One region of the Paenilisteria weihenstephanensis genome, then DNA from elsewhere that is predicted to be linked to it. Evidence: predicted binding sites of a transcription regulator. Region 1 holds the regulator's gene; each other region holds the start of a gene.
What was found. Region 1 encodes Rex, which represses fermentation and respiration genes when NADH is low (regulators of the CRP and FNR family bind a similar motif). Its sites were predicted from a motif close to TTGTGAAATATTTCACAA; they were not measured.
Positions count from the first base shown of each region.

Region 1 (8,317 bases):
AACCAGAATTCATTTACAATTTGATCGAACGTGGCATTTGTAATCGGTTCCCACTTCTTTTCAAGTAGACATAATTGGATTTTATCTGCGTATTGGTCTTTATCAAGCAGGATTTCTAACTTTTCATAGTAGGGAAAGGGATTATCAAGCAAAGAAATTGGCCAAAATGAAAAATCGACTTTCACGCCATTTTGGAAAAGAACTAATTGTGTCGCGATGTTTCCAGCGGGAGTTTCCATATGTAGTTGGGTATCGATGAGTACGTCGCCAATTTCAACAAGCCAATCTCGGTTTTTGCCGTAATGGACATCTCCGTCATACCAAATATTGATATCTAAATCAGATAAATCATCCACATCTTGTTGCTTTGCGAGTGACCCTTCTAACACCAATGCCTTTACTTTCGGCTGAGATTTACCCCACGCCACTATTTTCTTGGTTCTATAATAAATGTTGGGGTAGAAAATAATCTATCTCCGCATTTTTTTGTTCTCATTTCAAGACAAAAAAATACACAGTAATATCAAAATCCTTTAAGATAAAAGTGACGAAACCCAATCCAAAGGAGCGATATTACCATGCCAGACCATTTTATCATACAACTCATCGGTTTAGAAAATAAAAACATCCAACTTCTTGATTATTCGATTGAAAATCATATCTGCCACATTCATATCCAACTAAAACGAAAAAAACATGCCTGCCCCTCTTGTAAAACACGGACAGATCGCATTAAAGACTATCGTACGCACACTTTCCAACATCTAAAAGTCGCAGAAAAACGTGTCTATGTGCACTATCGAAAACGCAGATATGCTTGTTCCTGCGGAAAATCATTTGATGAAAAAAATCAAGGACTTGTGGCACGCTATCAGCGTTTTTCGACATCTTGGCATCAAGCAGCCCTTTTCCATAGTATCTCTGCCCCCTCCTTTACCTATACTGCCAGAACGTTTGGAACCACCGCACCTAAAATTATGCGCCTATTCGACGCGCGTACAGAAGCCTTTTCCACGCCTCCCGTCGCTCTTCCTAAAGTCATCGCTATCGATGAGTTCAAGGGAGATACCGACAAAGGCAAATTCCAACTCATTATCGCTGACCCCATGACTCGTCGCCCCATTGATATCTTAGAAAACCGTCGCGCCAAAACCATTCAACGTTATTTAAGAGAACGCGGGCATCAGGTAGAGATGGTTATCATGGATTTGAGCTCGACCTTCAAAAACGCTGTGCAACAAGCTCTTGACAAACCAGTTATTATTGCCGATTCTTTCCACTTCTCTCGCTACATCTATTGGGCGCTGAATAAAGTCCGCGTTCGTGTCCAACAGCGTTTTTCAGAAAAAGATCGAAAACACGGGAAACGGATACAAAAACTCCTTTTCAAGCGATCTCATAAGCTGGATACAGCGCAAAAAAGCATCATTCGCCGTTACTTAAGCTTGCACCCTGATCTACAAACCGCCTACACCATCAAGGAAGCCTATCAGGCTTGGTTTGATGCCAATAAAGCACAAGAACGCCGCGACGTTCGTCAATCCTTACACGATTTCTATCAACTCGTACAAGACAAACAGCTTCCAGAATTCATAAAAGCTATCGGTACTTTCCGACGCTGGGAAACAGAAATCATCAATGCCTTCATTTACCCACATCTGTCCAATGGTTTCGTAGAAGGAATTAACAACCGAACCAAGGTCATCAAGCGTACTTCTTATGGCTATCAAAACTTTTCACGGTTCCGCGCCAAAATACTTGCCCAGCACTTTATCAAAAATTTTGACATTTCTGTAGGCTAAAAAGAGGTACAAGCCACTATTTCCCTAGCTTGTACCTCGATATTTCACCCCAACAATTGACAAAGAGCCATTTTCTTATTTTCTTCAACACTTCTGTTAGCATCTAATCTGCCCCCTTATCAAAAAATGAGACCAAACATGATGTCTGGCCTCGTTTTATTATTTATTTGGATAGTTTTCTAGGAAGTAAATCAATGTTTGTAATTCGGTTGTTAAATCGATGTGATGCACGCGGACATGTTTTGGAACGCTGATACGCGCTGGTGTAAAGTTTAGAATACCTTTGACATCAGCTTCAAGCAGGCGATCCACCGTCGTTTGCGCTTCATCGGATGGTACCGTTAGAATCACGACTTCGATTTTATTTTCCTTCAATAGATCTTGCATGTCATTAAGATGGTAAATCGGAATATCTTGTTGCACTGTTCCAACTTTATTGGCGTCAACATCAAATGCTGCGACGATTTTTATATTATTATTTTTCATGAAATTGTAGTGTAAAAGTGCAGTCCCCAAATTACCAACACCGATAATAGCTACGTTTGTCTGTTTGTCTTGGCTAAGTGTCTTGCTAAAGAAATCCAAAATGTAGGACACGTTATAGCCATAGCCTTTCTTACCTAGTGCTCCAAAATAGGAGAAATCACGACGAATGGTTGCTGAGTCAACTTTCACAGCCTCGCTTAATTCAGCTGATGATACTCGTTCCTTGCCTGACTCATGCAAATATTTTAAGTAGCGATGATACAGTGGCAAACGCTTTGCTGTTGCTTGTGGGATCTTGCCCGTTTCTTCGATCATGTTTGTTTCCCTTCTTCCTTTTGATTTTAACTGGACAACGATCAAATTTAAAACCTTATCCTTGTGTGACAAAACATGCTCCTACAGTAAAAAATGATTGCGCATTTTTCTATCGTTGTTTATTTCACATGCTTGCTTATTTACTATAAACATTTCACATAGGATTCACAATGTTTTTGCTCACATATTATGTTACTATTTTGTGACATAACGTTTCAAATACAATTATACAGCAACAAATGTAATATTGCTAGTATTTTCACAAGGTCGAGATTGTGAATTCAATGATAGTAAGCGGTTCCTTTCTTATATCATTGCTTCTATAGCTCCTTTACGATAAACTAGGAAGATAGAGATATGATGAAGGAGAAATATACAATGATACTTTTACAAGTACAGCAGATCGTCAAAAATTTTGGCGCTGAAACGATATTAGAAAATATAAAATTAGAGGTTCAGACAAATGACAGAATCGCGCTGGTTGGCCGTAATGGTGCGGGAAAATCAACGCTTTTAAAAATTATTGCGGGGCAAATTAGTTATGATGGCGGTACGATTTCAAAGCCAAAACATGTTCAAATTGGCTATTTAGCGCAGAATACTGGGCTTGAGTCGACGAAAACGATTTGGAATGAGATGTTGTCTGGATTTACCGGGCTTCAAGCGATGGAGCAGGATTTGCGAAAACTGGAGGAACAGCTCGGTAATCCTGCTATTTATGATAACAAGGAGCAATATGAACAGACGTTAAAGGAATATGATCAATTGCAGCACGCGTTTAAAGAGCAAGGCGGTTACCAGTATGAAGCGGATATTCGCTCGGTTTTGCACGGTTTACGCTTTTTCGAAGAGGATTATGAGAAATTGATTGCTTCCCTTAGCGGTGGGCAAAAAACGCGTCTTGCTTTGGCGAAATTACTTCTCGCTAAACACGATATTCTCATTCTCGATGAGCCGACCAACCATTTAGATATCGCCACGCTTTCTTGGCTGGAGAGCTATTTGCAAAACTATAAAGGCGCGCTTCTTATTGTTTCTCATGACCGCTATTTTCTGGATAAGGTCGTGAATCAAGTGTACGAAATTAGCCGTACGCAGATCGATCGCTATGTCGGCAACTACTCGCGTTACCTTGTTCAAAAGCAAGCAAAACTCGAACAGCAATGGAAAGAATTCGATAAACAGCAAGATAAAATTGCGAAATTGGAAGACTTTGTTGCGCGAAATATCGTTCGGTCTTCTACAACAAAACGCGCGCAAAGTCGTCGTAAACAATTGGAGAAACTCGATCGCTTAGATCGACCGCAAGGCAGTGAAAAAACGGCGCATTTTGGTTTCCAATTTGATCGTGATAGTGGTAAAGATGTGTTATTCGTCGAGGATTTGGCGATTGGCTATGCGGTGGATAAACGTGTTTCACAGAAATTGACATTCGATATGAAGCGGCATGAAAGTATCGCGCTAGTTGGGCCGAATGGGATTGGGAAATCGACGTTACTCAAAACGTTGATTGGTGATATTCCCGCGCTTTCTGGGGAGTATCGTTTTGGTGCTAATGTTCAGATTGGGTACTATGATCAAGAACAGGCGAAGTTAAATTCGAATAAGTCGGTTCTGCATGAGCTTTGGGATGATTATCCGCATTTGAATGAACAAGCGATCCGCACGACGCTCGGTAATTTTTTATTCTCCGATGACGATGTTTTAAAAGTCGTGAATACGCTGAGCGGTGGCGAAAAAGCCCGTGTGGCACTTGCAAAATTAACTTTGGTCGGCGCGAACTTACTCATTTTGGATGAGCCTACCAATCACTTGGATATTGAGAGCAAAGAAGTTCTCGAGGCCGCGTTGATCGATTTTGAAGGCACCATTTTATTCGTATCGCATGACCGGTATTTTATCAACCGGATTGCTTCTAAAATTGTGGAAATGCATCCTGAACATGCACAGATTTATCTTGGGGATTATGATTATTATCAAGAAAAATTGGCGGAACAGAAGGAGCATGCGCGATTAGATGCGCTAGAAAAGCAGAAAACACATCCTGAAGAAAAACAACTCGCGACGAATAAACAAGCCTATCATCTCGATAAAGAGCAGCAAAAAGTGATGCGCCAAAAGAAACGCAAGCTTGACGAGATCGAGGAACAGATGGAAAAGACGGATCTCAAAATTAGCGAGATTGAGCAAGAACTTCTGGATCCAGCTGTTTATCAAGATCATGAAGCTGCTTATGCACGAACGGAAGCACTTGATTTGTTGAAGCAATCGAGCGAGGATTTAATGGAAGAATGGACGAATTTGAGTGAGGAACTCGAGGAATAACGAAAACAGGATTTCCCATTATAAATAGATGGAAAATCCTGTTTTTTCTATCATGACTCAAGCTCAAAAACAAATTCTTCTGTTTAAGAAAAATGTCTTTGTGGAATACCAGTTTGCTTATTTAGTAATTTTGTTCTCTTACTATCTTTGTAAACGTATAAATCATTTCTATATTGATAATTGTTTGCGTATTGCTTGATTGTTACATAGGCCGTTTTACCTTTGAACTCCCTAACAATTCCATATACAGAAAAAGCTGCAGCCGCCCATCCTAGACCTGGCACTAAACCTAAACCAATCACTACAAGAGCGGCACTTGATTTATTAACTTGAGTCATTGTTGTCGTGACGTTCCTAGTTGTAACTAATTTCATAGCACTACTTGAACTTGCCATTAATAACCTAGGAGCCACTTCATTTTCTGTTGACACATTGATCGTTCCTGCTTTTTCACCATCTATTATAATATCTGTTTTAATAGTATTATCAAGTTGCTTTTGCTGATATTTGACATCAGTTATTGAACCGTCTTCATCAGTTAGCTCCGCAGTTTTATTTTCAATATCCACAGCTATTTCACTTTCTTCTTTAGTATCTTTGTCTATTACGACAAAAGTATCTTTATTTTCCTGTGATATAGAGATATCTGAATCTGAATAAATGATTTCATTTAAATTATCCGCCCGCGCTCCCATTGGCATTGACACTGAACCAACAAGTACCCCTACAAGTATAATCGTAATTATTTTTTTCATTTTCTCTCAATCCTCCACTATGTAGTTTTTTTTTCTAAATGCCTGAATAAAAGATTGATCAGTATCAAAATTAAGACACCGACCATTAGCAACACACTCGAAATCCAATTCATAAGAAATGATACCAGTAATAAGACTACTAAAATAGTAAAAATACCATAAAACACTATATTTCTATTCATGTTTGTCCTCCTCCGAATAATCAATAGCCGCAAATATATATCACTTCTAATCCCGACTCAAAAGTAATATTATTAAATGCTACTTTTCTTTTTTTGCATCCGCTTACATTTATCATATTACAGTATTATTACAAGAACGTCAATTGCAAATTTGTAATTTTTATATCTTTTTTATTTATACACTTAAGGAGATCACATTAATATTCTAGTTTTGCACAAATTGAATCAAATTAAAAAAAGCTGCAGGTACCGGACAATACGATACTCCACAGCCTGTAAGGCAAGATCATTCCCCGATATAATCTCTTTTTTAATCTATTTTACGTATCTTAATGACTTTTTTCTTGGAGAGATATAGCGGAACGTTTTCTGTTTGGACATCGCTATATTCTAAGCCAAACCAGTGCTCTGGTGATGTTGTAAAATGCTTAATGAATAGTTTACTCTGCATAATTGACCGCTGCCAGTTAGTTAAATCGGCCTCTGTACTCAGTTCATCTTTAATAATAACAAAGCAGAAATCGCCGAGTTTTCGACCAGTTTTCGCGCTGTACTTCCGTTTTTGCTGTGCGAGCTCGCCTTTTGCAATGAGTTCTTTCGCAATTTGCTTGAGGAAGACGTTGATATCTTGTTCGACGCGGAATCCGAGTTTCAGTTGCACGCGAATCACGAAGTCGCTATCAAAATTTTCGACGGTATAGTAAGCGGCATAAGGCCCATCAACCACTTGGACGTTCACGAACCAATATACATCGGCGCGTTTTGGTCGCTTATCGAGGATGGATGCCATAACTTCATGTTCAACGCGCATTGGATTGCGGCTACTTGTTAGGTACACCAAGTTGTGCGCGTATTTGGGATAGGCGGTGTCTGCTTTTAATTTTGTAAGGGTTGGTACGAATTTTTTCAGTGGTACGTTTTTGACTAGCTTTGTTTTTAGTTGGTATCCAGTGAACCAGATGTACATAAGCGCCATGATCACTACTGCCATGATGACTGCCACGAAACCACCGTGCATGAATTTAGCCGCGCTCGAGACGAAGAAAGCGAATTCGAGTACGCCAAATGTCATTAAAATGGAGGTTGTGACGAGTATCGAGAATCCTTTTCTACGTAAGAATTGGAAAAGTAAAACGGTCGTCATTAGCATCGTTACTGTGATGGATAGGCCATACGCTGCTTCCATGTGGGTCGAGTCTTTGAAGTAGAGGACGACACCGACGCAGGCGATCCAAAGCACGGTCGTCACAGTCGGAATATAGACTTGTCCTTTTGTTTCGGATGGATAGCGAATGCTAAGTCGCGGTAATAAATTCAGCGCGATTGCTTCGGAAACAAGTGTGTATGCGCCTGATATCAAGGATTGTGAGGCGATGATCGCGGCTAAGGTCGCAATTAAAACGCCGTACATGATGAACGGTTCTGGCATACTTTGAAAAAACGGATTCACGGTTGGGTCTTTTACATTTTTGAGTGAGATGATCCACGCGCCTTGTCCGAAATAATTGAGTAGTAGGCAAACTTTGACGAATGGCCATGTGATGTATATATTTTTGCGACCGACGTGTCCTAAATCGGAGTACAATGCCTCAGCACCAGTTGTTGCCAGGAAAACGCTGCCGAGTATTAGAAATCCCGCCTTATTTTGGTCGCTAAAAAGTAATTCGATTGCGTAATACGGTGAAAAAGCACGGAATATCGAGAGATCGCCAAGAATATTGATGATCCCGAGCACGCCTAAAATTGAAAACCAGAGGAACATCGTTGGACCAAAAATACGACCGATAAACATGGTTCCGTAGCGTTGCATAAAGAAAATACCGCTAAGAATAACGATAACGATGATAATAATTAATGTTGTATTCCCAGTGAATAGTGTCTTAAATGCTGGAATTTCTTCTAATCCTTCGATGGCGGAAGTGACAGTTACGGCGGGTGTTAAGACCCCATCAGCGAGTAGTGCTGCACCACCGATCATTGCGGGAATAACCAGCCATTTACCGCGCTTTCTAACCAGCGCGTATAACGAGAAAATACCACCCTCACCATGGTTATCTGCGCGTAAGGCGATGATGACGTATTTAATAGTAGTTAGTAATGTGAGTGTCCAGAAAATAAGCGATAAAGAACCGATGATATAGTCTTCGGATACACTGTTTAGCCCACCATTGCTTGCCACGATAGACTTCATAACGTAAAGTGGCGACGTTCCAATGTCACCGTAGACGATGCCGAGTGTTCCAATTGCAAGACCAAGCCTGATTTTATCCTTTTTTTCCATGTCTATCCCCCTCTTAACCGCACTTCTATAATGAACGTATTATACCATCATTCCCGAAAAAAAACGAATATGAATTCAGCGTGGCGAGAAGTATTTATCACTGTCCATTAAAAGCTCTGTTCCAACGCTTTTCTTACTGCGTTTCGGTACTCACTTTTGCTTAGGCACTAA
Region 1 is NZ_CP011102.1:2,610,010-2,618,326, forward strand. It holds gene UE46_RS12710 (aminoglycoside 6-adenylyltransferase) at 1-428, opposite strand, end outside; gene UE46_RS12715 (ISL3 family transposase) at 579-1,802, shown strand; gene UE46_RS12720 (redox-sensing transcriptional repressor Rex) at 1,962-2,603, opposite strand; gene UE46_RS12725 (ABC-F family ATP-binding cassette domain-containing protein) at 2,982-4,928, shown strand; gene UE46_RS12730 (hypothetical protein) at 5,012-5,683, opposite strand; gene UE46_RS12735 (KUP/HAK/KT family potassium transporter) at 6,176-8,146, opposite strand.

Region 2 (8,317 bases), 920 kb from region 1:
CAAACAAGAACGTGCGTTTGGTCTCGTTTTATGTTATCATGAAGCATAATGATAAATGAGGAGGTTTTTGGAGATGGAAAATAGAGTGGAAATTGGGAAAACAGGACTTCGCGTGACGCCAATCGGCTTTGGGGCAAATACTATTGGGGCGCATAATCTATTTCAAAATATCGATGAAGAAGTTAGTCGTGAAACGATCCGAGTAGCTCTAACAGAAGGTGCAGACTTTTTCGATAGCGCGTTTATGTACGGTTTAGGACGTTCCGAAGAATTAATTGGTGAAATTTTAGCGGAGACTGGACGCCGTTCGGATGTTGTTTTAGCGACAAAAGCCGCGCATATCGTAAATGGAGATCAAATCAAACTTGATAATTCTCCAGCATTTTTGACAGAAGCCGTTGATATCGCATTGGAGCGCTTACAAACGGACTATATCGACCTATTCTACATCCATTTCCCAGATGGAAGAACCCCTCCGGACGAAGCAGTTGGAGCATTACAACGACTAAAAGAAGCAGGGAAAATACGCGCTATCGGTGTGTCTAATTTTAACATGGAGGCGTTAGCTGCCGCGAATAAAGATGGTTACGTAGATGTCGTACAGGACAAATATTCATTGATCTATCCTGAATTAGAGGCCGATATGATTCCCTATTGTATCGAAAACGAGATCTCATTTATACCGTACACACCGCTTGCAAGTGGCCTATTAACAGGGAAGTTTACCGAACAAAATCCGCCCCAAGACTTCCGAAAAGAGCGCCCGCATTTCCAAGGCCAAAAATACTTGGATATTATCACAAAAGTGGATAGTCTCAAGGCTTTAACAGAACAACACCAAGTTTCCATCGCAAACATTATCCTTGCTACAACGCTTGGTATCGACGGAATCGATGTTGTGATTCCAGGCGCCAAAAGCCCTGACCAAGTTCGCGCGAATATGAAAACACTGGATGCGAAACTAACAAAAGAAGAAATAGCACAAGTTCGAGCTCTATTTAAATAATAAAAGAAAGAAGGGCGATACATCATGCAACAAGAACGATGCGGTTGGGCAATGAATGATACAGTAGAACAAGGCTATCACGATGAAGAATGGGGTGTCCCAAGTCGTGATGAGTATTATTTATTTGAAATGCTCAATTTAGAAGGTGCACAAGCCGGCTTATCTTGGCGCCTGATTTTGAATAAACGAGCAGCATACAAAAATGCTTTTCATCAATTTGATCCAAATAAATGCGCAGTGATGACTGATGAAGAATTAGAACATATTCGTGAAACCGCAGAAATCGTGAAAAATAAACTAAAAATAGGTGGCGTGCGCAAAAATGCGATTGCCTTTTTGAAAGTTCAAGCGGAATTCGGTTCATTTGCTAACTATATTTGGGGATACTCAAACGGTGAACCGATAATCAATCATTGGACAGATATGGCCCAAATGCCAGCTCAAAATGAGTTATCGCAACAAATTAGTAAAGACCTAAAGAAGCGTGGATTTACCTTTGTAGGTCCTGTTATTATCTATTCTTACTTGCAGGCAATCGGGATGATTGATGATCATGTGATAACATGCCCTTTCCATACAGAAAACCGCGAAAAATTGACATAACAAAAAAATAAAGCGAGACAAAAGTCCCGTTATTTGGAACCCTTGCCTCGCTTTCATTAAATAAACTTAGCTTTTTTGCCAGTTTAATTGCCATTCAACACCAAGTTTATCTGTTAATTTCGCATAAGTACCACCCCAAGGCATTTCTTGCAACTCGATAGACACATGCCCACCATCTTTAAATATCTCGTAAGTTGCTTTTAGTGAAGCTTCATCATCGAACATAAAAGCGATGGAAAGCATGTTACCAGCAACTACGGACTCGTCATCAGTATAAGAATCTGAGAAGTAAAGCAGCTCTACACCATCTTTTTCAAGACGTGCATGGACAATGCGATTTCCAAGAGTCTCATCACCACGTGAATCACCCATCTCGGCATAAGTCTGAACCATAGTTGGTGTTGCACCGAAAGCATTCCCGTAAAATTCCAAAGCCTCTTTCGTATTTCCGTTAAGCTCTAAGTAAGGTATTGTATTTGCCATTGTGTTTCCTCCTAATGAATAAATTACCACGCTAGGTGATAGAGATAGTATAAGGTATACATAGCTAAAAATCCACTAACATACAAGTAAAAGCGTAGGGTCATCCAAAGTATTTCTAATTTGCAGTGAAATACTTGACGTACATTATTTTGGGGTTTATATTGTATATAGATAAATATCTATGTATCGGTTTACTATCATCAAGAAAATGTATATCTAATTCATAGATTTATCTTTATATATTGGCCGGCAATCAATATACATAGCACACGGCTTTTGGGAGGTTGGGGAAATGGAAGTAACATTAGCGATTTTGGTGTTTATATGCACACTTATTTTCGTTATTTGGCAGCCTAGAAATTTATCTATAGGCTGGTCTGCTTGTGGTGGCGCCATTATTGCCTTATTACTAGGTGTTGTAAGTTTTACAGATGTATTTACGGTGACAGGAATCGTCTGGAATGCAACATTAGCTTTTATCGCCATTATCATTATTTCGCTTATATTAGATGAAATCGGTTTTTTTGAGTGGGCGGCACTACATATGGCGAGGCTAGCCAAGGGAAATGGAATATTGATGTTTGTTCTGATTGCAATATTAGGAGCGTTGGTTGCGGCTTTCTTTGCGAACGATGGGGCAGCGCTGATATTGACGCCAATTGTTTTAGCGATGGTTCGGGCACTAAAATTTGATGAGAAGAAAGTATTTCCCTTCATTATTGCCAGCGGATTTATTGCAGATACAACTTCTTTACCACTAGTAGTAAGTAATTTAGTAAATATCGTTTCGGCAGACTTTTTTGGCATCACTTTTTCGCAATATGCTCTCATTATGTGGTTACCGACACTATTCTCCCTGATCGCTAGCATTTTGATATTATATGTTTACTTTAGAAAAGCCTTACCAAAAAGATACGATGCGACAGATCTTAAAGCACCCGTTTCTGCGATTAAGGACTTAAAAATGTTTCATATCTCTTGGTTTGTTTTAGCTATTTTGGTCACTGGGTACTTTTTGAGTAGCCTTTTACAGATACCAGTTTCCTTCATTGCATTACTCATTGCTTTTATTTTCCTAGTACTAGCTCGAAATAGTAGAGCTGTCAACGCCAAAAAAATTGTTAAAGGAGCACCCTGGAGTATTGTATTTTTCTCGATAGGCATGTATGTGGTTGTTTATGGTCTACAAAATGCAGGGATTACAAAAGTGTTAGCCAGTGCAGTGGAATACATCGGTAGTTATGGATTATTCGCGGGTACGATTGGGATGGGATTCATTGCTGCGATTCTGTCTTCCATCATGAACAACATGCCAACCGTGATGATTAATGCACTTGCGATTGACCATACTCCTTTTACAGGTATCATGAAAGAAGCGCTGATTTATGCCAATGTTATTGGATCTGATTTAGGACCTAAACTCACGCCAATTGGTTCTTTAGCAACACTTTTATGGCTTCACGTATTAGCTCAAAAAAATGTGAAAATAAGTTGGGTAATGTACTTTAAAATTGGAATTGTCATCACACTGCCAGTTTTATTTATCACATTGGTTGGATTGTATATATCGTTGCTTATTTGGGCGTAGTAAACGATAATTTAATTATGTAAACAAGTTGTAGCATAAAAAAAGAACAGCCCGAGGGAGGGGCTGTTCTTTTTTATATAGTTATAAATTAAACACCTTTATAAGCGTTCATATAAACTTCTTTCAACTCGGAAACGAGCGGTTGAACTGGGTTAGCAGTCGTACATTGATCCATGAACGCGCGATCAGCAAGTGTATCAACCACTGCGTCGAATGCTTTCTTGTCAACGTTTTGACCTTTCAAGCTCATTTCGATTCCGCAATCTTTACCAAGGCTGATGATTGCATCAACTAGTGATTTCACGCCTTCTTCTGTTGTAGAAGCTGGAAGCCCTAGTACGCGAGCAATTTGTGCGTAATCTTGGTCTGCGCGGTAAGATTCGTATCTTGGGAACAACGCATGTTTTCTAGGTTTTGTTGCATTGTAACGAATAACGTGTGGCATAAGGATAGCATTCGCACGACCATGAGGGATATGGAATTCAGGTCCGATTTTGTGAGCTAAACTATGGTTAATTCCTAGGAAAGCGTTGGCAAATGCCATACCAGCCATAGCGGAAGCATTATGCATTTTTTCACGAGCATCTTCGTCACCTTCAAGAACGGAAGCGCGTAATGATTCGAATACCATTTCAATGGCACGTAGAGACAATCCACGAGTATAATCGCTTGCCATTACGGATACGTATGACTCGATCGCATGTGTTAATACGTCCATACCTGTGTCAGCTGTGATGTGAGCTGGAACTGTCATCACATATTGTGCATCGACAATTGCTACGTCTGGAGTCAATTCGTAATCTGCAAGTGGGTATTTAATGTTGTTTTCTTTATCTGTAATAACCGCAAAAGGAGTAACCTCAGATCCAGTACCAGATGTAGTAGGGATGGCAACGAATTGCGCTTTTTCACCAAGTTTAGGATATTTGAATGTACGTTTGCGAATATCTAAGAATTTTTGTTTCAAACCGAAGAATGAAGCTTCTGGGTGTTCATAGAATAACCACATACCTTTGGCAGCATCCATTGCGGAACCACCACCGAGTGCGATAATGCAATCTGGTTTGAAGTCTTTCATTAGTTCTGCGCCTTTATAAACAGTTACGTCAGATGGATCTGGTTCTACGTCTGCAAATACTTGAATGTCTACATTGTTACTGCGTTTTTTCAAGTGTTCGATAACAACGTCAACATATTTGAATTGCACCATTCCTGGGTCAGTTACGATGAATACGCGTTCGATGTTCGGCATTTTTTGTAGATATTGTGTAGAATATTTTTCAAAGAATACTTTTGGTGGCAGTTTGAACCATTGCATATTATTTCTCCGTTCTGCGATACGTTTCACATTTAAAAGGTTTGTTGCGCTAACGTTTTGTGATACAGAGTTTTTACCGTAAGATCCGCAACCTAGTGTTAGGGAAGGGATGAAGCCATTGTAAAGGTCGCCGATTCCGCCTTGAGCAGATGGTGCGTTCACAATGATACGACATGCTTTCATACGTAAACCGAATGCTAGTTGTGCTTCGCGGTCTGTTGAATGAATAACTGCTGAGTGACCTAAACCACCGTATACAAGCATTTCTTCACAACGATCAAAAGCTTGTGCTTGGTCTTTCGCTTCAATGAAAGCTAGGACTGGGCTTAGTTTTTCATGAGATAGTGGGTAATCGTCGCCCACACCTTTAATTTCAGCTACGAGCATTTTTGTATCTTCTGGAACTTTGAATCCAGCTTCGTTTGCGATCCAAGCAGGGGATTTACCTACAACATTTGGATTTAACGCGTGTGTTTCAGGATTGATAACATAGCTTTCTAATTTTTTGAATTCAGCGCCTTTAACGAAGTAGCATTTGTTCGCTTCCATTTCGTCTTTTACAGCTTTGGCAACTTCTTTGTCGACGATGACAGCTTGTTCAGAAGCACAAATCATACCGTGATCGAAAGTTTTAGATAGGATTAGGTCGTTTACTGCGCGTTTGATTTTCGCTGTTTTGTCGATGTAAGCTGGAACGTTACCAGGACCAACGCCAAGAGCAGGTTTACCAGTAGAGTACGCTGATTTAACCATTGCTGCACCACCTGTAGCAAGCACGAGCGCTACATCTTTATGGTTCATCAATTGTTTTGTCGCTTCTAGTGATGGTTTCTCAACCCATTGAATACAATGTTCTGGAGCGCCTGCTGCAACTGCTGCTTCATAAACAACACGAGCGGCTTCAGAAGAACATTTTTGAGCGCTTGGGTGGAATGCGAAAATGATTGGGTTACGTGTTTTAATAGCAATGATAGCTTTAAATAGTGTAGTAGAAGTTGGGTTAGTTACAGGAGTTACCCCAGCAATAACGCCGACTGGTTCTGCAATCTCAACAACACCGGTTTGTTTATCTTCATGGATAATGCCGACTGTTTTATCTGCTTTAATGCTATTCCAAATATATTCTGTTGCAAAAATATTTTTGATACATTTATCTTCATAAATACCGCGACCAGTTTCTTCAATCGCTAGTTTAGCAAGAGGCATATGTTGATCAAGACCAGCTAGTGCCATTGCATGAACGATATTATCTACTTTTTCTTGGTCAAAGTCAGCGAATGCTTTCAGTGCGCTTTGTCCATTACTTGCTAATTTATCAATTACCTTTTGAACTTCTACTTCTTCATTTACAGCTTTTTCTTTCATTGCCATTTTTGAACCCTCCAATGATATTGGGACTAAAAACGTCCTCTCGTGACATTTAATGTCCCTGTTATTTCAAAAAAATTGCGGCGGTCGACTCGCCGTCCTTTTTTTGTGTTTCTTATTTATAAAGTAAGTGTAACACTTCACAAAGTCTTTGTCTAGTTGTTTTTGTGAAAACATTCACTTAGTGTTTAAAATGGGAAAATAGGCATATCTAAAAAGAGACTAGCACACCTTTTGACATAGTTAAAATAAGAGAATAGCGTGATTTTCTACGTTGTTTTCTCAACGGTATAACATAATTTTACTAGCGATTGCTAAGAAAGATTGTGCAATTTGTAGTATACTTAAATAGAAATGACAATATATAGATAAAAAGGAGTTACATACAGATGTATATGATGTTTTTTGGGAGTTCTATTTTTATACTGGTGGCAATGGCAGTTATTTGGTCAGTTTTTTTCTTTAAAGGTACCAGAGCTTTATTTATCGTAAATGGCTTTTTTTTCATAGCTTGGTGTGCCGTTGCGCTACTTGCAAGCCTGACTATTGGTTGGGAATTTATTCGGCAAATTTTTGGGATGTTAGCACCAATGGTTTTGTCTCCAATTTTGCTAGTCTTGATTTTTCGGGAACACACGAGCTGGCGAACGGTGACAAAACGGTATGCGATTTTCATATCTTGGTTTGCTGTTTTTATGATTGCTTTCCAAATACCTGCATTTCCGAGCGTTAGGGAATATTTCGAATGTTTTGGTGTACCAATTTTCGCATTCTTTCTATTATATGCATGGAATAAATGGCTGGCAGATCGAGCAAAGCGTAGCTGGCTTATTGTTGGTAGTGTCTTTACAATTCTTGCTTTTATTTCCGTGTCGCTCATATGGAACGCAAATGAAATGAAGGCTGATGGGCAAGATATGATTATGGATTGGGGCGGTGGAAATGCGACGAAATTGCAGAATCAAACGGATGTAACTACCTTGACTGGACCGAGTAAAGCGGACGTAACCAAGCGCTATCGTTTTACAGCGGCAAAAAAAAGGATGACGGTTCCTGATGGGACGAAAAAAGAAGTATGGCTTTTTAATGGAGAAATGACCGGGCCTGCGATTCGCGTAAAACAGGGGGATGTCGTGGAGGTAACTTTAATGAACAAAGATATTGCGGATGGCGTTACGATTCATTGGCATGGATATGACGTACCGATCTCAGAAGATGGTGTCCCGGATATCTCGCAAAAAGCAGTCGGGGTTGGGGAGAGTCATACGTACCGTTTCAAAGCGGATAAAGTGGGGACATTTTGGTACCATTCTCACAGTCAGTCTTCCGAACAAGTAGGTCATGGTTTATTTGGGTCGCTCGTTGTTGAACCAAAAGACAGGACACAAAATGAACTCGAAATCGTGGGCTTCGTTGCTCCGAAATATATAGATAAAGATGGCGCACTACTATCAGCTAATGGAAGTTTGCCGAAAACTGTAAAACCAGGTACTAAAGTCAGAATCCGTCTTGGAAATGCACATAATAAGCCACAAAAAATCATTCTGAACGGAGCTTCGTATCAAGTGGCTGCGATTGACGGGAACGCCATCTATCGACCAACAAATCTAAAAGATACGTACTTACAGGTGCCAGCTGGCGGACGCATGGATATTACATTCACGATGCCAAATCATGCAGTGCGGTTATTTGATGCAAAAGATGAGGCAGGAGGATGGGAATTCCAATCGACGACGAGAACAACCGAAGCTTCTCATGATATTCCAAAAGAAGTTTTCAAACCGGAGCAATACGGTGAACAAAAAGCAACAGGATTAGATTTATCTCGTGGATTTGATCGTGAATTTACGATGGTATTTGACAGTAAGTTAGCCTTTTTCGACGGTATGGTGCATCATTTATGGACGATTAACGGCATGCTTTATCCAAACACACCGATGCTCATGGTCAG
Region 2 is NZ_CP011102.1:1,691,484-1,699,800, forward strand. It holds gene UE46_RS08215 (aldo/keto reductase) at 74-1,006, shown strand; gene UE46_RS08220 (DNA-3-methyladenine glycosylase I) at 1,028-1,609, shown strand; gene UE46_RS08225 (VOC family protein) at 1,676-2,092, opposite strand; gene UE46_RS08230 (arsenic transporter) at 2,385-3,680, shown strand; gene adhE (bifunctional acetaldehyde-CoA/alcohol dehydrogenase) at 3,769-6,369, opposite strand; gene UE46_RS08240 (multicopper oxidase domain-containing protein) at 6,756-8,317, shown strand, end outside.
Region 2: adhE (bifunctional acetaldehyde-CoA/alcohol dehydrogenase) is a predicted target of Rex. The motif match lies at 6,532-6,549, and genes of this name have one in related genera.

Region 3 (8,317 bases), 1.1 Mb from region 1:
AGCCGCTTCCTTGTGCTGTAAAATGATCTGGTGAAAAGCCGATGCCTTGGTCGTTGATTTCTAGTACGATCGTCTGTTTTGTCTTGAAAAGGTAAACTTCTATTTCATCCACGTCAGCATATTTAGCGGCGTTCGTTAAGGCTTCTTGGGTTACGCGATATAGCATTGTTTCAACGCTTGCTGGAAAACGGGTTCCGTAAAGTTCGGAGACGAAGACAACATGGACGCCAAATAATTGCTCGTAGCGTTTAAAATAAGCTTTTAAGGCTGCAAAAATGCCGAGGTCATCCAAAGAAGATGGACGTAATTCTACCGCCATGTTTCGAATATCTTCGAGCGTCGTCGAGAGCATCGAGTCCATTTCCAAAATGCTCGTTTCGTAGTCTTCTTTTTTTGTCATGTATTTGATTTTGCGAAGTTCGATTAATGTGCTGTATAAGCCTTGCGCCAAGCCATCGTGAAGCTCGCGGGACAGGCGTTTACGTTCACTTTCTTGTGCATTGATTACATATTCCGTCATCGTTTTTTGCTTTAAAATTTGCTCCGTATGTTGCTGTTGGGTTAGATTTCTTAAAAGTAATAAACTGATATCGGCGTCTTCGTCAATGAGCGTATAACTAGCGCTGAATGGGATATTCACACCGCTATTCAAGTTCAGAAAAATTTGGAACGCGGAGTTATCGATCCGTTTACGCAAAGAACATCCGAGACATGTCTGCTCTTCGAAAATAGATGTATAGCCATTGCAGTACGTGCAAAAATCATCGAGATTCACGTTATATTCGCCCAACAATTGTTTAGCAGCTGGGTTGGATGCGATGATCTCACTTTTATTCCGTAGCAAAAAGATAGCATCGCTCATTTGATCGTAAACTTTCATCAATAATTCGGCAGACATTTCCATTTTGTATCATTCCTTTATGTTCTGTAGACTTTGTTGCATTTTATCAGCAGTGATTCGAAAAGCATCAATGGTTGTTTCTTTTATTTGCGTCACTTTACGATACCCGCCGAGCATAACACCTATGACCGAGCCGTCTGACATGATTGGCACGGCGATGATACTGGCCAGATTTTCGGTTAGCGCGATTGGATATTCTTGTAGTGGCGCGAGTCGATCGTTTTTCAGATCTTCGGCAATGATTGGCCGTGCGGTCCGCCAAACAATTCCAGCGATACCTTTTCCGACTTGGAGGACGATTTTCTGATAGCGATTATTACGATTCCCCGCCACGTATTTCCAGCGTATTTCTTTTTGTGCTTCTCCAGCTACAGCCGTTGCAATACCAACGAAATCAAGCCCCAACTGCAGTCGTATATCGATTAGTTCACTTGCTATATCTTGTTCTTTCATCAAATGTCATTCCTCCTTGGCTACACCTCTAGAATAACATGTGGATCGAAATTTCGGAATATGTGAAAAGTTTCATTTATGCCCAATCGTGCCAATTCTTCTTGCAAAATTGAAGCTGGGATATCGTCATGCAACATGATGCCATCCCATTTTTGCTCGGATAAGACACGCTTAGTAATGTCGTCGAACCGCGAATCTTGAGCGCTGAGTGCTGGGAGGGCGTAAATGTCCACGCCAAGTTCCGTGTATTCGCATAGTTGATCGAAGGTTAGGCCGGTTTTGGACGCTAACACGAAGCGTTTGCCGAACAATGGTGTTTGTTCAAACCAAGCAGGTCCTGTGCGTTCTGTGACAACGTTTCCGATGATGATCATGGCTGGATTGCTTAGTGTTGTTTTGGCTAGTTCGGCTTCGATGGTTGCGATGGTTCCGATTTGTACTTTTTGGCGGCCGAGTGTGCCCCATTCGATGATTGCAATCGGGAGCTTGGATAGGTCTGGTTGGCTTGTGATTTTTTCGCAGATGTGTGGGAGGTTTTCGATTCCCATGTAAAACGCGAGTGTGCCTCCTTGGGCTAGTGTTGTCATGTCCAGTTCGGTAAGCGCGTTATTTTTTTGATGCCCCGTTGCGAAGGTCACGTGCGCGTTGTGATCGCGATGTGTTAAGGGAATTCCTGCGTAAATGGACGCGGCTGAGCTCGATGTGATGCCTGGGATGACTTGATAGGTGAGCCCAGCATTTGATATCGCGGTCATTTCTTCGCCAACGCGTCCAAAGATAGCTGGATCGCCACCTTTAAGACGGACTACTTTTTTGCCTTGAGCGGCGTTCGCGATGATAGCTGCGTTGATCTGTTCTTGGCGCATGGTGTGATGGTGTGGAAGCTTGCCGCAGTATAGGAATTCAGCGTCTTTTTTGGCTAGATAGAGCAGTATCGGGTTGACGAGACGGTCGTAAATGATGATATCTGCGGTTTCCAGATGGCGCCGACCTTTGATCGTTAGGAGTCCTGGATCGCCTGGGCCTGCGCCGATGAGATACACATTTGTCATAGTGCTGTGACCAAGTAAATTTTGCCGTTTTCGATTACAGTTTCATACGTTTTGACGCAGCCTTCGTCGGGAGCTGCGACTACTCCTGTTTCTAGAGAGATTTTATAGTCGTGAAGTGGACAGAAAACGTTGGTTCCTGACACGGTGCCTTCTGCTAGTGGACCGTTTTTATGCGGGCAGCGGTTTTCGATCGCTTTTACGCTGTCGTCTGTTAGCCGGAATAGCGCTATCGTCGTGCCATCCATGATAATTTCGCGGCCGATGAGCGGTGTCAAATTTTCTAAGTCTGCTATATATTTTTTCTCCATTCCGGGTCACACTCTTTCTACGTGGTATAGTTTTTGTTTTTCTTCGTCTTCTAAAACTTGTTTCCATGGGTCGTCGCGGCCTGCAAGTGCTTCGGCGAGCGTGTCTTTTAATTTTGCTTGTTCGGTTGGGTCCAAAATGATTTCGCGGACGTGTTCCATGCCCATCCGTTCGAGCCATGGCGCGGTTCGTTCCATGTAGACGCCTGTTTCGCGGTAATATTGAACGAAGGCGCTACAAATGTCGAGTACTTCTTGTTCGGTTGCGACGGTGGTTAGGAGCTGTGCTTCTTTGACTTCTGTTCCGCCGTTTCCACCGATGTAGATTTGATAGCCGTTTTCGACGCAGATGATGCCGTAATCTTTCACGCCGGATTCGACGCAACTTCTTGGACAACCGGAAACGCCCATTTTAAATTTATGCGGTGTATCGACAAATTCGAATTGGCGTTCTAAGGCTTCGCCAAGTGCGAGTGCGTCTTGGGTTCCAAAACGGCAGAATTTCGAGCCGACGCAGGATTTAACGGTACGCAATGTTTTTCCGTATGCAAAACCGGAGCGCATGTCGAGTTCTTCCCAGATTTTCGGGAGGTCTTCTTTTTTGACGCCGTATAGGCCGATGCGTTGTCCGCCTGTTAATTTTAGCAGTGGAACGTTATATTTTTCGGCAACTTTGGCGATTTTGATGAGTTGTTGTGGGTCTGTTTGGCCTGCGTACATGCGCGGAATGACCGAATAGGTGCCGTCATTTTGGATGTTAGCATGTAGTCTTTCGTTGACGTAGCGGCTTTCTGGTTCGTCGGCGTGTGTTTGCGGCCAGATCATATTGAGATAGTAATTGAGTGCTGGGCGGCATTTCGAGCAGCCTTCTGGGTTGCGGAACGCTAGGACGTGACGGACTTCTTTTGCGGTTTGTAGTTGTTTCGCGCGGATTTGGATGATGAGTTGATCGCGCGTTAGGTCGGTACATCCGCAAATTCCTGCTGGTGCAGCGCTTACGAAGTCATCGCCAAGTGTGTGTTCAAGAATATCCCCGATAATTGGTTTACATTTCCCACAAGATCCGCCGGCTTTGGTGTGCGCAGTAACTTCGCCGATTGTGGTCAGACCTTTGTCAGTGATGGCGCGCGTGATATCGCCTTTTGTGACGCCATTACAGCCACATACGGATTCGTCGTCTGGCATTTCTGCGACGCTCACGTTTTCTGATTCGCCTGATTTATGGAGCAGTGAAACGAGCGTGAAGTCGGTTAGTTCTTCTTCTTTTTTGAGTAGATTATAAAGACGGTTGCCTTCTGTTGTATCACCGTAAAGCACGACGCCGACTAGTTTTTCATCGCGCATAAAGATTTTTTTATATTTGTTTTCGATGCTATTGAAAATGGTGACGCCTTTGATGTCTGCTGTTTCTTTGATATCGCCAGCTGAGAAAAGGTCGCAACCAGAAACTTTAAGTTGGGTGAACATTTTACTGCCACGGTAGCCTTTGTTTTCAATGCCGCAAAGATGATCGGCGAGTACTTTTCCTTGTTCGTAAAGTGGGGCTACAAGACCATACGCGATACCATTATGTTCCGCGCATTCTCCAACGGCAAAAATATCTGGATCGGCGGTGTTCAGGAAGTCGTCAACTACGATGCCGCGCCCTGTCGGTAGATTGGCATGTTGGGCTAGTTCAATTTCTGGTTTGATACCAATTGCCATGACTACGAGGTCCGTCTCGATTTGTGTGCCATCTTTAAATGCCAAACCTGTGACGCGCGATTTCCCAATGATTTTCGCGGTCGCTTTTTGCATGAGAAATTTCATGCCTTGTTTTTCTAGATCTGCTTTTAAAAGTTCACCTGCTTTGGCGTCGAGTTGGGTTTCCATCAGCCAGTCTGCGAGATGGATAACGGTGACATCCATACCTTGATCAAGAAGGCCACGTGCTGCTTCTAAGCCAAGTAGACCACCGCCAATGACGGTAGCTCGTTCATATTTTTTAGAGGTTTCTATCATTTTTTCAGTGTCGGCGATTGTTCGGAATCCGAGAACACCTTCTAAATCGGCGCCTGGAATTGGGAGGATAAATGCTCTTGATCCAGTCGCTAAAATAAGTTTATCGTAGCTAATATTTCGTTTTGTTGTGGTGACTGTATTTGTGTGGCGATCGATTAATATCGCTTTTTCGTCTGTATGTAGCGTGATGTTATTGGATGCGTACCATGTTTCGTCGTTCAGGATAATTTCGGATGGCGTCATTTTGTTCTGTAGAATATTAGATAGCATGATGCGATTGTAGTTTGGATGTGGCTCGTCGCCGATGATTGTAATGTCGTATTTTTCTGGGTCGCGGTCTAGTATTTCTTCGATCGTTCGTACGCCAGCCATTCCGTTGCCGATCATGAGTAGTTTTTGTTTGGGCATGTTTTTTCCTCCTGTTTTTTGTGAATTAATGCACAAATGATTGCGAATTTAGATGTCTTAATTATACAGGAGTTCGGTAAGATACCATATTAGGGAAAACACTGAAAAAGCGCTTAAAAATCAGCGCTCCGTTCGATTATTCTGCGGATTTCCTTGGATCTAGTTGGGTTACTGCCGTGTGTGGAAATCGCGATCAGATGGTCTTCTTTTTGGACGGTTGCCATGTTGAAAAAGTCGGATCTGGATTTATCTGTGCAATCGTTGACTAGTTGGTGTGGTAATGCGTCATGCGTGATCTGCGCGTTTACTTTTGGATCGTTTGTGCAGCAGAAAATGAGGAGCGCGTCTTTTATGTGCGATGCTTCGTAATTTCCAGTGATTCGCTGGACGGGCATTTGTTGTAGTTCTTCGGTAAACGTTGGTGCTATAACTGTTATCGTAGCGCCAGTTGGAAGCAAATTATGTGCTTTTTTGGTTGCGATTTTGCCGCCGCCGATGATCGCGACTTTTTTGTTTGTGAGTTGGAGGAGGACTGGATAGCCAACGTTTGTCATGGACTCACTTCCTCGATTTTGCGGAGGACTGCGTTTGCGAGCTCTGGATCTAGATTGAGACAGTCTGTTTCGCGCCACGCCTCGCTTACTTCGGTGATTCCTGCGCGGATTTTATCGACGAGCTGGCCCTTGAAAAGGAAATATGGCATCCAGTAAATGTTTTGGTTTGTAGCGGCCAGTTCCGTGGCGACTTGTTTGTAATTCGGCTCGCCGTGAAGCATGCCTAGCGAAACATTATTGCCGAGTTGCGCGACAACCGATTCCATCTGCTTTCGTGGTTCAGCGTAGGAGGCACTTCCATGAGCGATAACGAGGATTTTCGCGTCTGGGCCTGGATCGGCGGCGCGGATTCGTGATGCTGCGACGGCGATTGTTTCTGGTTCAGCACCAAATGTGTCGGCGATTCGGAAAGCCACGTCTGGATGCTTTGCGCGCAGATTTGCAACGTGTTCTGGAATGTCTTTTGTAGCGTGCATCGCTGGGAATAGGAGCATTGGCACGACTGTAATCTCCGTTGCTCCTGCTCTGATCATCGCTCCCCCAACGAGCACCATGGTTTCGTCTTCTTTTTCTAGAAAAGCGATTTTTTGGCATGATTCTAGTCTTTTCTGCATGATTTTTTCTACAAAAACTCGGAATTCGCGGTTTTTTTCGGGTAGGCGGCTTCCGTGAGCAACGTACATGATGGCTTTCATTGGTTTTCCTCCTCAAAATGTGAAAAAAGAGCTTGAAACCATCGTGCGTCTCAAACTCGATTCCCTATTTATTCTTCGTCTTTGCGTTCTTCTTTTAAAATCGTGTACATTTCTGTCGCGACTTCTTTGCGTGCGTTTTCTTCTAAGCGATCAATTTGAGCAGTGACTGTTTTTTGTCCAAATTTGATGACAAGTTCGTCGCCTGCTTTGACGTTCGTTCCTGGTTTTGCAACGGTGCCATTAACGGAAATGCGGCCTTTTTCGGCAACTTCTTTCGCTACGGTACGCCGTTTAATTAATCGTGATACTTTTAAAAACTTATCTAAACGCATTGAATCTGCCATAAGTGCATCCATCCTTTGTCAGTGAAATTTATCTTTATCTTCGCATGATTGGTAAGGAATTGCAACTATCTTTTATGAATTTTGTTGGCGAGCCATAGCAGTTTCGAGCCAAATGGCATGAATACTAGATCGCGTGTTGTGAGTAACTTGAATTTGATGAGGCAATAGAAAAAGATGACGCCTCCGATGAGCGCTCCGAGTAAGGCTTGGATTGCGCTGCCGATGCGGCTTGTGAATGGCCAGAATGCTTCCCAGAAAACGGGGAGGACGATCATCGCTGCAAAAGCTAGTAATGCCCAGCCGATCATGTTTTTACGGATGAACGGGATTGGGAGTTGGCGCTTTAGCAGTATGTAGCAGATGATAAGTGTCGCGCCGAGCCCAATGACGGTTGACCATGATGCGCCGTATGTGGCAAATCGCGGAACGAGCATGGCGTTTGTTGCGAGTTTGACGGCAAGTCCGACGCAAACGGCGACGGCGGGCCCGGCCATATTTCCGAATCCTTGCAAAATGCTACTCATGGTGACGATTAGCGAGCTTAGAAACAGCGATAAAATGAATACTTGTAAAACGCCAGTTCCAGAGGCTGTTTCAAAGAGCATCTGATTTGTCGGACGCATAATCGCGATTAGGCCGAGTGTGGCGGCACCTGAAAGCAGGATTGTTAGCTTGATGATTAAGAGTACGGAACGGCGTAATTCTTTCGTTTCGCCACGCGCTTTTGCCGCTGTGATCATTGGTACGATTGCTAATGCGAGCCCCATACATAATACTAAACCTAGTTGTAGCAACGGCTGACCGCGATCGTAAATTCCTTTTAGTGACTTCGCTGTTGCTGCGTCGATTCCAGATGAACGCATAAGACGGTAAACTTGGAAGGAATCGAGGAGCTGAAATAAGATTAACATCGCACTAGTCGTACAAACCGCGATACTCTGTGCCAGAAATTGCTTCACAAACGCAGGACTGGCCCATTTTTTAGTAAACTTAATTTTCTCAGGTTTGTTACGTACGTAGAAATATAGCAAAGTTCCGAACGCGCCTAAGCCACCAACCACTGCTCCGCTCATCGCTACGGCACCAGTCATGTAGAGGTTCCATCCAAGTGCTACGGCTCCTGTCGCGCCACCGATAATAATAACAACGCGCACGAGCTGCTCAATTGTCTGGGATATCGCGGTTGGCATCATTTGTTCATGCCCTTGGAAAAAGCCGCGTAAACTTGCTAAAAACGGCATGAGTAGAAAGGCAAAGCTAATGACGCGAATCAATACGCTCAGATGAACGTCTCCCATGACGCGGGCAATAAACTCGGCACCGAAGAAAATCGCGATAAAAAACACGAGTCCAACACCAATCATAACTTGTAACGCTGATTGAAAAATTGTTTCTCGTTTTTCGGGATCATTTTCTTCCGCTATCATCCGCGAGACAATAATCGGAAACCCAGCAAGCGCCAGCGTCATCGCAATCCCATAAATCGGATACACTTGTTGAAAAATATAAAAACCGATATCCCCAACCATGTTCTGGAAAGGGATTCGGTAAACAGCGCTTAGTATTTTAGAAAGCAGTGACGCAAGTGTTAACCAAACAGCGCC
Region 3 is NZ_CP011102.1:283,129-291,445, reverse strand. It holds gene UE46_RS01325 (sensor histidine kinase) at 1-904, opposite strand, end outside; gene UE46_RS01320 (GAF domain-containing protein) at 911-1,354, opposite strand; gene cobA (uroporphyrinogen-III C-methyltransferase) at 1,375-2,406, opposite strand; gene nirD (nitrite reductase small subunit NirD) at 2,403-2,714, opposite strand; gene nirB (nitrite reductase large subunit NirB) at 2,721-5,120, opposite strand; gene UE46_RS01300 (precorrin-2 dehydrogenase/sirohydrochlorin ferrochelatase family protein) at 5,234-5,674, opposite strand; gene UE46_RS01295 (sirohydrochlorin chelatase) at 5,671-6,369, opposite strand; gene UE46_RS01290 (RNA-binding S4 domain-containing protein) at 6,438-6,701, opposite strand; gene UE46_RS01285 (putative polysaccharide biosynthesis protein) at 6,779-8,317, opposite strand, start outside.
Region 3: nirB (nitrite reductase large subunit NirB) is a predicted target of Rex. The motif match lies at 5,139-5,156, and genes of this name have one in related genera.

Region 4 (8,317 bases), 1.0 Mb from region 1:
GCCTGCCTGTCACGCAGGAGATCGCGGGTTCAAATCCCGTCGGGACCGTCAAATAAAAATCGCGTTTTGTTTAGGAGTTAATTTCCCAGACAAGACGCGATTTTTCGTTATAGATTTCGTTTTACGCTACGACAACCGCAGTCCCAGAAGCCGTCACCATCAACATCCCATTATCAGCACCAAGTACCTCATAATCGATGTCCACGCCAACTACGGCATTCGCGCCCAGTTTCGCCGCACGCTCTTCCATTTCGCGAATCGCTTCCTCACGAGCCGCTACTAGTTCTTGCTCATAACCCTCCGAGCGTCCACCGAAGAAATTACGCAATCCTGCGCCAATATCCTTCATAAAGTTAACCCCAGTAATTACCTCTCCAAAAACGATCTGCTTATATTCCACAATCTGCTTGCCATCTACACTCGGCGTTGTTGTTGAAATCATGTTCCATTACCTCCTAATTTTTATGATGTTATGACATTAAAATAGCATACTCCGCCAGAAAACACAAAAAAAGCGCTGAATCCTAATTCAGCGCTCGAAGCATTTTATTAATAATCTTTCATCGCATCATCCAGCACTTTTTTCAAAGTAGCCGAGGAGTTTGCCATTTGTTCTTTTTCTTGATCATTCAACTTCATCTCAACAACGTGGCGAACACCTTTGCGGTTCACGACAGCTGGCGCACCAATGTACACGTCGTTCAAGCCGTAATGTCCATCCATATATACAGACAATGGTAAAATCGCGTTTTCGTTATTCAGAATCGCTTTTGTAATCCGGGCAAGTGCTGCTGCAATCCCGTAGAACGTTGCGCCTTTTTTGTTGATGATTTCATAAGCCGCGTCACGAACACTCACGAAAATCGTATCCATCGCGCCTTGCTCACTATCATCGATCCATTCCGTAATTGGCAGACCACCAACCGTTGTGTGGCTCCAAGCCGGGAATTCCGTATCGCCATGCTCACCCAAAATATAGCCATGGACATTACGCGCATCGACTTTCAAGAAATCCGCAATCGACATCCGGAAACGCGCCGTATCAAGACTCGTACCAGAACCAATCACGCGCTCTTTTGGAAGACCAGAGAATTTCCAAGTCGCATAAGTAAGAATATCCACTGGGTTCGACGCTACCAAGAAAATACCGTCAAATCCGCTCGCCATAACTTCGTCCACAATCGATTTCATAATACGTATATTACGGCTCACAAGATCCAGTCTAGTTTCACCAGGTTTTTGCGCCGTACCAGCTGTAACAACAACGATATCCGCATCGTGACAATCACTATAATTCGCTGAGTAAATTTTCTTAGGCGCTGAAAAAGGTACCGCGTGACTTAAATCCATCGCGTCCCCAATCGTTCTATCCTTATCTATATCAATAATCCCGAATTCTTGCCCAATGTTTAAATTCACACAAGCAAAGGCGTAACTAGAACCGACAGCTCCATCCCCGACTAAAATGATTTTTTGATGATCTTTCATTTTTAAATTCCTCCTTCAAAAAATACAATCTACTAGTACAGTATAACATGATATTTTCATTTGTGAAACCTTGAACGACTAAGTTTCGAAAAAGTGTTATATAGAAAATGTGTAAGCGCTATGATACAGATTTTGGGTGATGAAAGCCCGTTCACACAAAGTAAATAGGTTTCTCCTCTCTTTACCTTAATATATGAAGTTATAAACCTTGCTTTACAGGGAAATGTCGAATTATTAGTCAGAAAGACCCTTATCGTTTCATTTTTGAGGCAAAAGGGTATATGATGGAAGTGTACAATATAAAATGAGTGGAGTGATTTTTCATGGCAACAACATTAGAAGTCCAAAAAAGAGAAACAAAACCGCATTCGAACATAACAGCTATCCGTAATGCAGGTAGAATTCCAGGTGTTATATATGGTTACAAAGCAGAAAACGTTCCAGTATCCGTTGACGCTTTAACGTTCATTAAAGCAGTTCGAGATAATGGCCGTAATTCCGTATTTTCAGTAACAATCGACGGAGCGAAATTAAACGTATTACTACATGATTACCAAACAGATGCATTAAAAGGTGACATTGAGCATATCGATTTACTTGCGGTAGATATGTCCGAAGAAGTTGAAGCGACTGTAAATATCAGCTTGGTAGGCGAGTCCAAAGGCGTTAAGCTTAGTGGAGTCTTGCAACAAGTATTATACGATCTAACTGTTGCTACAACACCAGACAAATTACCAGAAGTAGTAGAAGTAGATATTACAAACCTTGACATTGGCGATGCAATCACAGTAGCAGACCTAGCTAAAAACGCTGACTACACAGTGATTACTGATGGCGAAGAAGTTATCGCGACAGTTTCAGCACCACGTTCTGCTGATGAGCCAGAAACAACAAGCAGTGCAGTGACAGAACCAGAAGCAATCCACGGTTCAGAAGGCAATGCAGATAAATAAATTTCAAAAGTAAAAAATAATACTAAAAACGAGTAATAACGCTAGAAATTTGGCGCTGTTGCTCGTTTTTTTATTTTGTCCAATTTTTCGTCACAAAGTGTTCACAATTACACGAAGGTTTACATAGAATTAAGAACGGGCAAACAGATTGAAGCAAGACATAAAAGTGTTAGGAATTAGGAGGTAGTGAACATGAAAAATAAGATTCTACTGCTTCTGGGCTTTGCGATGGTCTTAATCGGGGGACTATTCCTTCAAAGCAATCAAGCAAAAGCAGCCGTATTAAATCTAAAACCCGGAGCCACACCAGAAATCAGAATATACAATACACAAGTGCTCCAAAATGCAATCAACCAATCCAAAACAGCCATTACGATCCCAAAAGGGAATTTTGAAGTGACAGGAAGTATTATCTTGAAATCAAACGTGACAATACTCGGAGTAAGCACGAACCCTGCCGACTCCAAAATCACGCTGAACAATGGGCCGATGACAACAGAAACAGGCAAAGGCATAACCACGGTGAACAACCTGAATCTGCGAAACTTCACGCTACAGTACAATCCAACGATGCCCAAATACGATTTCACGAAACACAATACAAACGTGTACCAAAACAATCTACTCGAAATCGGCTCCGTTCCAAAAGCAGAATCGACCGCAAACTATCACGCCACATACAAAAAAATAACAAAAAGCAATATCACGGTCCAAAACATGATTTTAAACGCCAATCAAGTAGGATCATCCGTATTAAGCGTAGCAAAGGCGACAAACGTGAAAATTGCCAATAATCAAATACTTAATTCAGGACTACAAGGTGGAATTACCGCAAGCTACACAGATGGATTACAAATTGACGGAAATACCGTGAAGAACTCAGGTCGCTCCGGAATCAGCCTGTACCAAGGAAACGGCTCAGCCAAGTCACCAATTTATATTCGCAACAACAAAGTTATCGATTGGATGGAACGCTACGGCGGCTATCATTATAACGCGGCCAAGGCGAACAAAGTCGCACCCGACATGATGCTTGACGGCGGAATTGACAGCTACGGCCCAGCCAACAATTACGTCTCCGTCACCGGAAATAACGTATCCCTTCAAAATAACAACAATAAACGCAACACCGACAATCAAAAAATCGAACAGAAGTGGGGCGTGAAAAACGCACAGTACGTTGGTTATACCGGCATAAGAGGCAGCGGAATTGCACACGCCACCTATCAAAACAACATCGTAACCATAAACAGTCCAGACGCCATATCCTTCATGACCTTCAACCTGCGACTCCGCAACACATATACAGCACCCAAATACATTTTAGTTGAAAATAACAAATTCACCTCACAAAAAATAAGTTTTCCAATCCGAATTTTCGGAGGTGCGAGCGAAAACACATTAGCATCCGGAATCACGATTCGCAAAAACACCTTCACAATCAATGGCGACATCCCAACCTACTACAAAACCTTGATTGACGTCCGCGAAAAAACCGAAACGATCGGCGGCAAACTGACCTATTTCGGCACATCACTCCTAACCGTCACAGGCAACAAAATCAACAGTAAAAACGTGAAGCAGTTGGTCGCAGGAACCCCAATCCGGAAACTACCAGTGGTGAACACATTATACCTTGGCCAAAACACACTAAACACAAAGCCGTTTCAAAATATCGGAGGCTACCTCGACAGCGTCATCCAATTGCCAAGCTATAAAAAAGGAGTAATCACAGGCGGCGTTATGTGGTCCTTCACAGATCAATCGACCAAGACGATACAATTGAAAGACAGCGCTGGAAAAGCACTGACGAAACCCATCACGCTCAAAAAAGGAGCCCTTGCTAACTTCACACTAAAACCAACCTACAGCGCCAAACCGAAGTTACTTTGGATCACGAGCAAGATCGGGAAGACGGCAGTGACGAAGAAAGTACCGTTGTATTTGTTTTAAATAATATGTAGGACACGACCAGGGATGCGATGGATGCATTTCTGGTTGTTTACGGTTTAGGAAAAATGAAAATATAGTTAATTCAAGAGGGATTCTGTGTTAAGATTTTAGAATAGACAGTACAAGGAGGAGATTTAACTTGCAAGAAATAAAAACAGCAATCCAATCAGCGCTAAAAAACGAGATAACCCATGAAAAATTAATCGATATCGCAGAGGAATTATTGTTTACGGATAACACGCAGCAATCGATTAATGCTGATTTATCAGATAGAAACCGAACGTTGCTAGAAGATATGTCCGCACAATGGGATCTATACTTGGAAAATACATATACAATAGAAGAATTACAGAGCCTTGAGTATCAAAAAGTAAGGTTACCCGAAGAATGGCTTAAAAGGTGGTATGAGAGTGGCCACTAAAAATAAAAAAATAAGAAGTATCCAGGCGAAACTAGATCAGTGGGGAGTTGTATTAATAGGTGTTGTCCTAGTAATAATTGTTATGCAATATATCTTCCAAGATTTTATAACAGGGACGATTCTCAAAAGTTGCCTTTTCATTATCGTATTATACAATGTGTCGATATTTGCTGAAATCACAGAAGGCTTCAATTTCAAGCGAATTTGGCATAATATTTTCCGCATAATGGGAATGATATTAGGTTTCGCGACAATTATTATATCGATTTTATTATTCTAAGGAGACGATTCTCAAATGCTACTTATTTTACTGGCAATCAACATAATCATACTAATCTGCCTAACGCTCCTTGGAAAAAGAGCAAAGAAAACCAAAAATAAAAAGCTATTCGTAACAGTTGGCTTATTGCTCGTGCTATTTTCATTTGGCAGCTACGCATATTATGCTGTTATCGAATTGTTTACAAGCTAAGGAGTGAGTTCTTATGAAGAAAAATTGGACAGAAATACAAGAAATAAATACAAATTACAAAAAAATCGCGATTTTTGGCATTTACTTAGAAAATGGGAATACAGAATATCTGCGCTATTGCGTCGACGAATTAACCAAATATCTACCGCCAGAACTTCATTATTATGCACTTATAACTAACGAAGTAGAATTTCCAACACGAATTGATTATTACAAGAAGCTATGGAAGGCTTGCGCGGATAACCTACCGCTAACTGACAGCGTTTTATCCAAGGAATATATGGATCAATCAGGAGAAACCACGACGTTTTATGGTGTTATCGAGTTCACAACAAACATCGCGTCCCATATTTTTGAGAGACTAAACGATGACCCCGACACCTTCGTATTCGGCGATGAAAAGCCAATTGAAGAACTAGATATTCCAAATATATTTCGACAAAATCAAGCAGATCCAGAACTAACTAACGGCTCGTACCCAATTCAATTCCAATTTCTTAATGCAGGATTTGAAGCAGGTTTATACGTTACGATTTCCGAAATGAAGTTCTAATTCCTGTAGAGCGAGGTGAAAAAAATGAAAGCCATGGAAAAACACTTGTTGTACTATGTGCTAGGCAGTCACAGGCGAGCACATTATATTGAGATCATTGAAACACAAGGGGAAGATGCGTTGGATCCTGAAGCAGTGGAAGACATACTGGATATTCTACTATCGCTTTTCTTAGACATTGGGTTAAAAGAAAATCATGAACCAAATCAAATCGGGCTAGATCTGGAGGATCTGATTGATATTATTAATGACGCTGAGTAAAGCTGGGTAATTGAGAAAGTTATCCACAAAAAAATACAGCATTGTGAATAAAAGTGAAAAACGAAATAATATTAAAACTCCTAAGACATTGCCTAAGAAGGGATATCATGCTTTTAATCTCAAGTAAACATAATAATTAAACCTGTGCATAACTTGTGGATAACAATATACTACCATATCAATATATCGTAGAGAACGTATATTCGGACACGAAATATAGAATTACCTGTGGATATATATATTTAACTTGGGGATAACTTGTGTGTAAGAATAGATAAAACTGGGGATAAGTCCAAAACTAGAAAAGCATACATGTAATCCTTAAAAATCAGAAGAAAAAGCTATAAAAAAAGAGAAATTAGCGTCAAAATAGACAAATAACTTAGAAAAATCCAATTTGAAGTTAATGGAATAGTTGACGATGCCTGATAATAAACTTATTATAGTAAGTGCATTAGTGAATAAATTCATACGTTCAGTGTGTTTATCCACAGTTTGTGTAACAGGAAAGAAGGAATAACATTGAAAAAACCGATTTATAGTTGTGAAGAACATATCGATGAAGCGCTAGATGACTGGGTTTATGGGGTTGAAACCTTTCCAGAATTAGAGCTAGTGGATAACTCTGAAAATCTGTGGATAACCTGTGGATACTGTGAAAATAAAGCGATATATATGGTAGGGAACGAATGTTCAGACACAAAATATAGAAACTGATTGTGGATATGTGGATAATTTCTGTGGATAAAATGTGAGTAAAGGGTGGATAAGAGATGAATATCCAAATTTTAACGGTAGGGAAATTGAAGGAAAAATATTTAATTCAAGGCATAGCAGAATATACAAAACGTTTAGGCCCATATGCGAAGGTTGCAATTACAGAGGTGCCAGATGAAAAAGCACCAGAAGTTCTAAGTGACGCCGAAATGGTGCAGGTGAAGAACAAAGAAGGCGAGCGAATTTTAGCAAAAATAGCAGATGACGTACATGTTATTGCCTTAGCAATCGATGGAAAGCAGAAAAGCAGCGAAGAATTTGCGGATGGACTGGATAAGCTAGCTACATATGGAAAGAGTAAGGTGGCATTTGTGATTGGCGGCTCGCTGGGATTAAGTGATGCTGTTTTGAAACGGAGCGACGAGAAATTATCGTTTGGAAAGTTAACGTTGCCACACCAGTTGATGAGATTGGTGTTAGTGGAGCAAGTTTATCGAGCTTTCCGGATTAATCGCGGGGAACCGTATCATAAATGATGATATTTTTTTGATGGGAATGGCTTTGTATAGCGGTTTGTGGAAGTAGGTATTTAGATTCATTTTTTCGAGGTTAAGTGAGGCTGTATCGGAAAGTGTTGGTACGCCTCATTTTTTAATTTCCGATTAAGAGAGGCTATACAGCTATGAATAGGCTTGATTTCTAGATATACCATGCATAGGATTAATAAAATACTTTATGGAATAAGAAACAAAACGGGAAGGATTGTGCCAGATGATTGAACAAATGACTTTTGCTGACCATATATTACAATTTAATAAAAAGCTTTCTCTTAAATCGCTTGCTTTACCAGATGGATTTCGCGCGATTAATCCATATGAAGGGGATCAAAAAGAGATAGTCAGAAACATAACGACTTCATTTTATCAAAAATACTATAACGATACTAAACCTCGCCGTATGGTATTGGGAAGTTCTCCTGCACGTCGAGGCTCAGCTGTAACAGGAGTTCCTTTTGAAGATGCCAAGCACCTCCAAAGCGAAACGGGAATTTTTATTGACAAGTTCTGTATAAATCAATCTTCATCGGGCTTTTTATATGATGTTATTAGAGAATACGGAGGTTGTAAGAAGTTTTATACTGATTTTTACATGAATTTTGTTTGTCCTCTAGGGCTCGTCAGGATCAATTCAAAGGGTAATGAAGTTAATTGTAATTACTACGAAAGCAAAAAGTTACAAGAAATCCTGGCTCCTTTTATTATTAGTGCAATACGTAGTCAGATAGGTTTTGGAATAGATACGTCGATATGCTATTGCATTGGAAGCGGGGAGAATTATGATTTTTTATCCAGAATAAATAAAGAACATCATTTTTTTGATATGATTATACCGTTAGAGCATCCACGATTTATTACACAATACAACGCAAAGCACAAGGATGTGTATATGGAGAAATATCTTAACGCTTTAAGCCATGAATAATAATAGTGTCCATGTCT
Region 4 is NZ_CP011102.1:225,621-233,937, forward strand. It holds tRNA gene UE46_RS00980 (tRNA-Asp) at 1-48, shown strand, start outside; gene UE46_RS00985 (putative heavy metal-binding protein) at 122-442, opposite strand; gene UE46_RS00990 (L-lactate dehydrogenase) at 550-1,488, opposite strand; gene UE46_RS00995 (50S ribosomal protein L25/general stress protein Ctc) at 1,812-2,441, shown strand; gene UE46_RS01000 (right-handed parallel beta-helix repeat-containing protein) at 2,634-4,394, shown strand; gene UE46_RS01005 (hypothetical protein) at 4,534-4,815, shown strand; gene UE46_RS01010 (hypothetical protein) at 4,805-5,095, shown strand; gene UE46_RS16185 (hypothetical protein) at 5,111-5,287, shown strand; gene UE46_RS01015 (hypothetical protein) at 5,301-5,840, shown strand; gene UE46_RS01020 (hypothetical protein) at 5,865-6,101, shown strand; gene UE46_RS01025 (CxxH/CxxC protein) at 6,624-6,818, shown strand; gene rlmH (23S rRNA (pseudouridine(1915)-N(3))-methyltransferase RlmH) at 6,875-7,354, shown strand; gene UE46_RS01035 (SMUG2 DNA glycosylase family protein) at 7,590-8,300, shown strand.
Region 4: UE46_RS00990 (L-lactate dehydrogenase) is a predicted target of Rex. The motif match lies at 1,549-1,566, and genes of this name have one in related genera.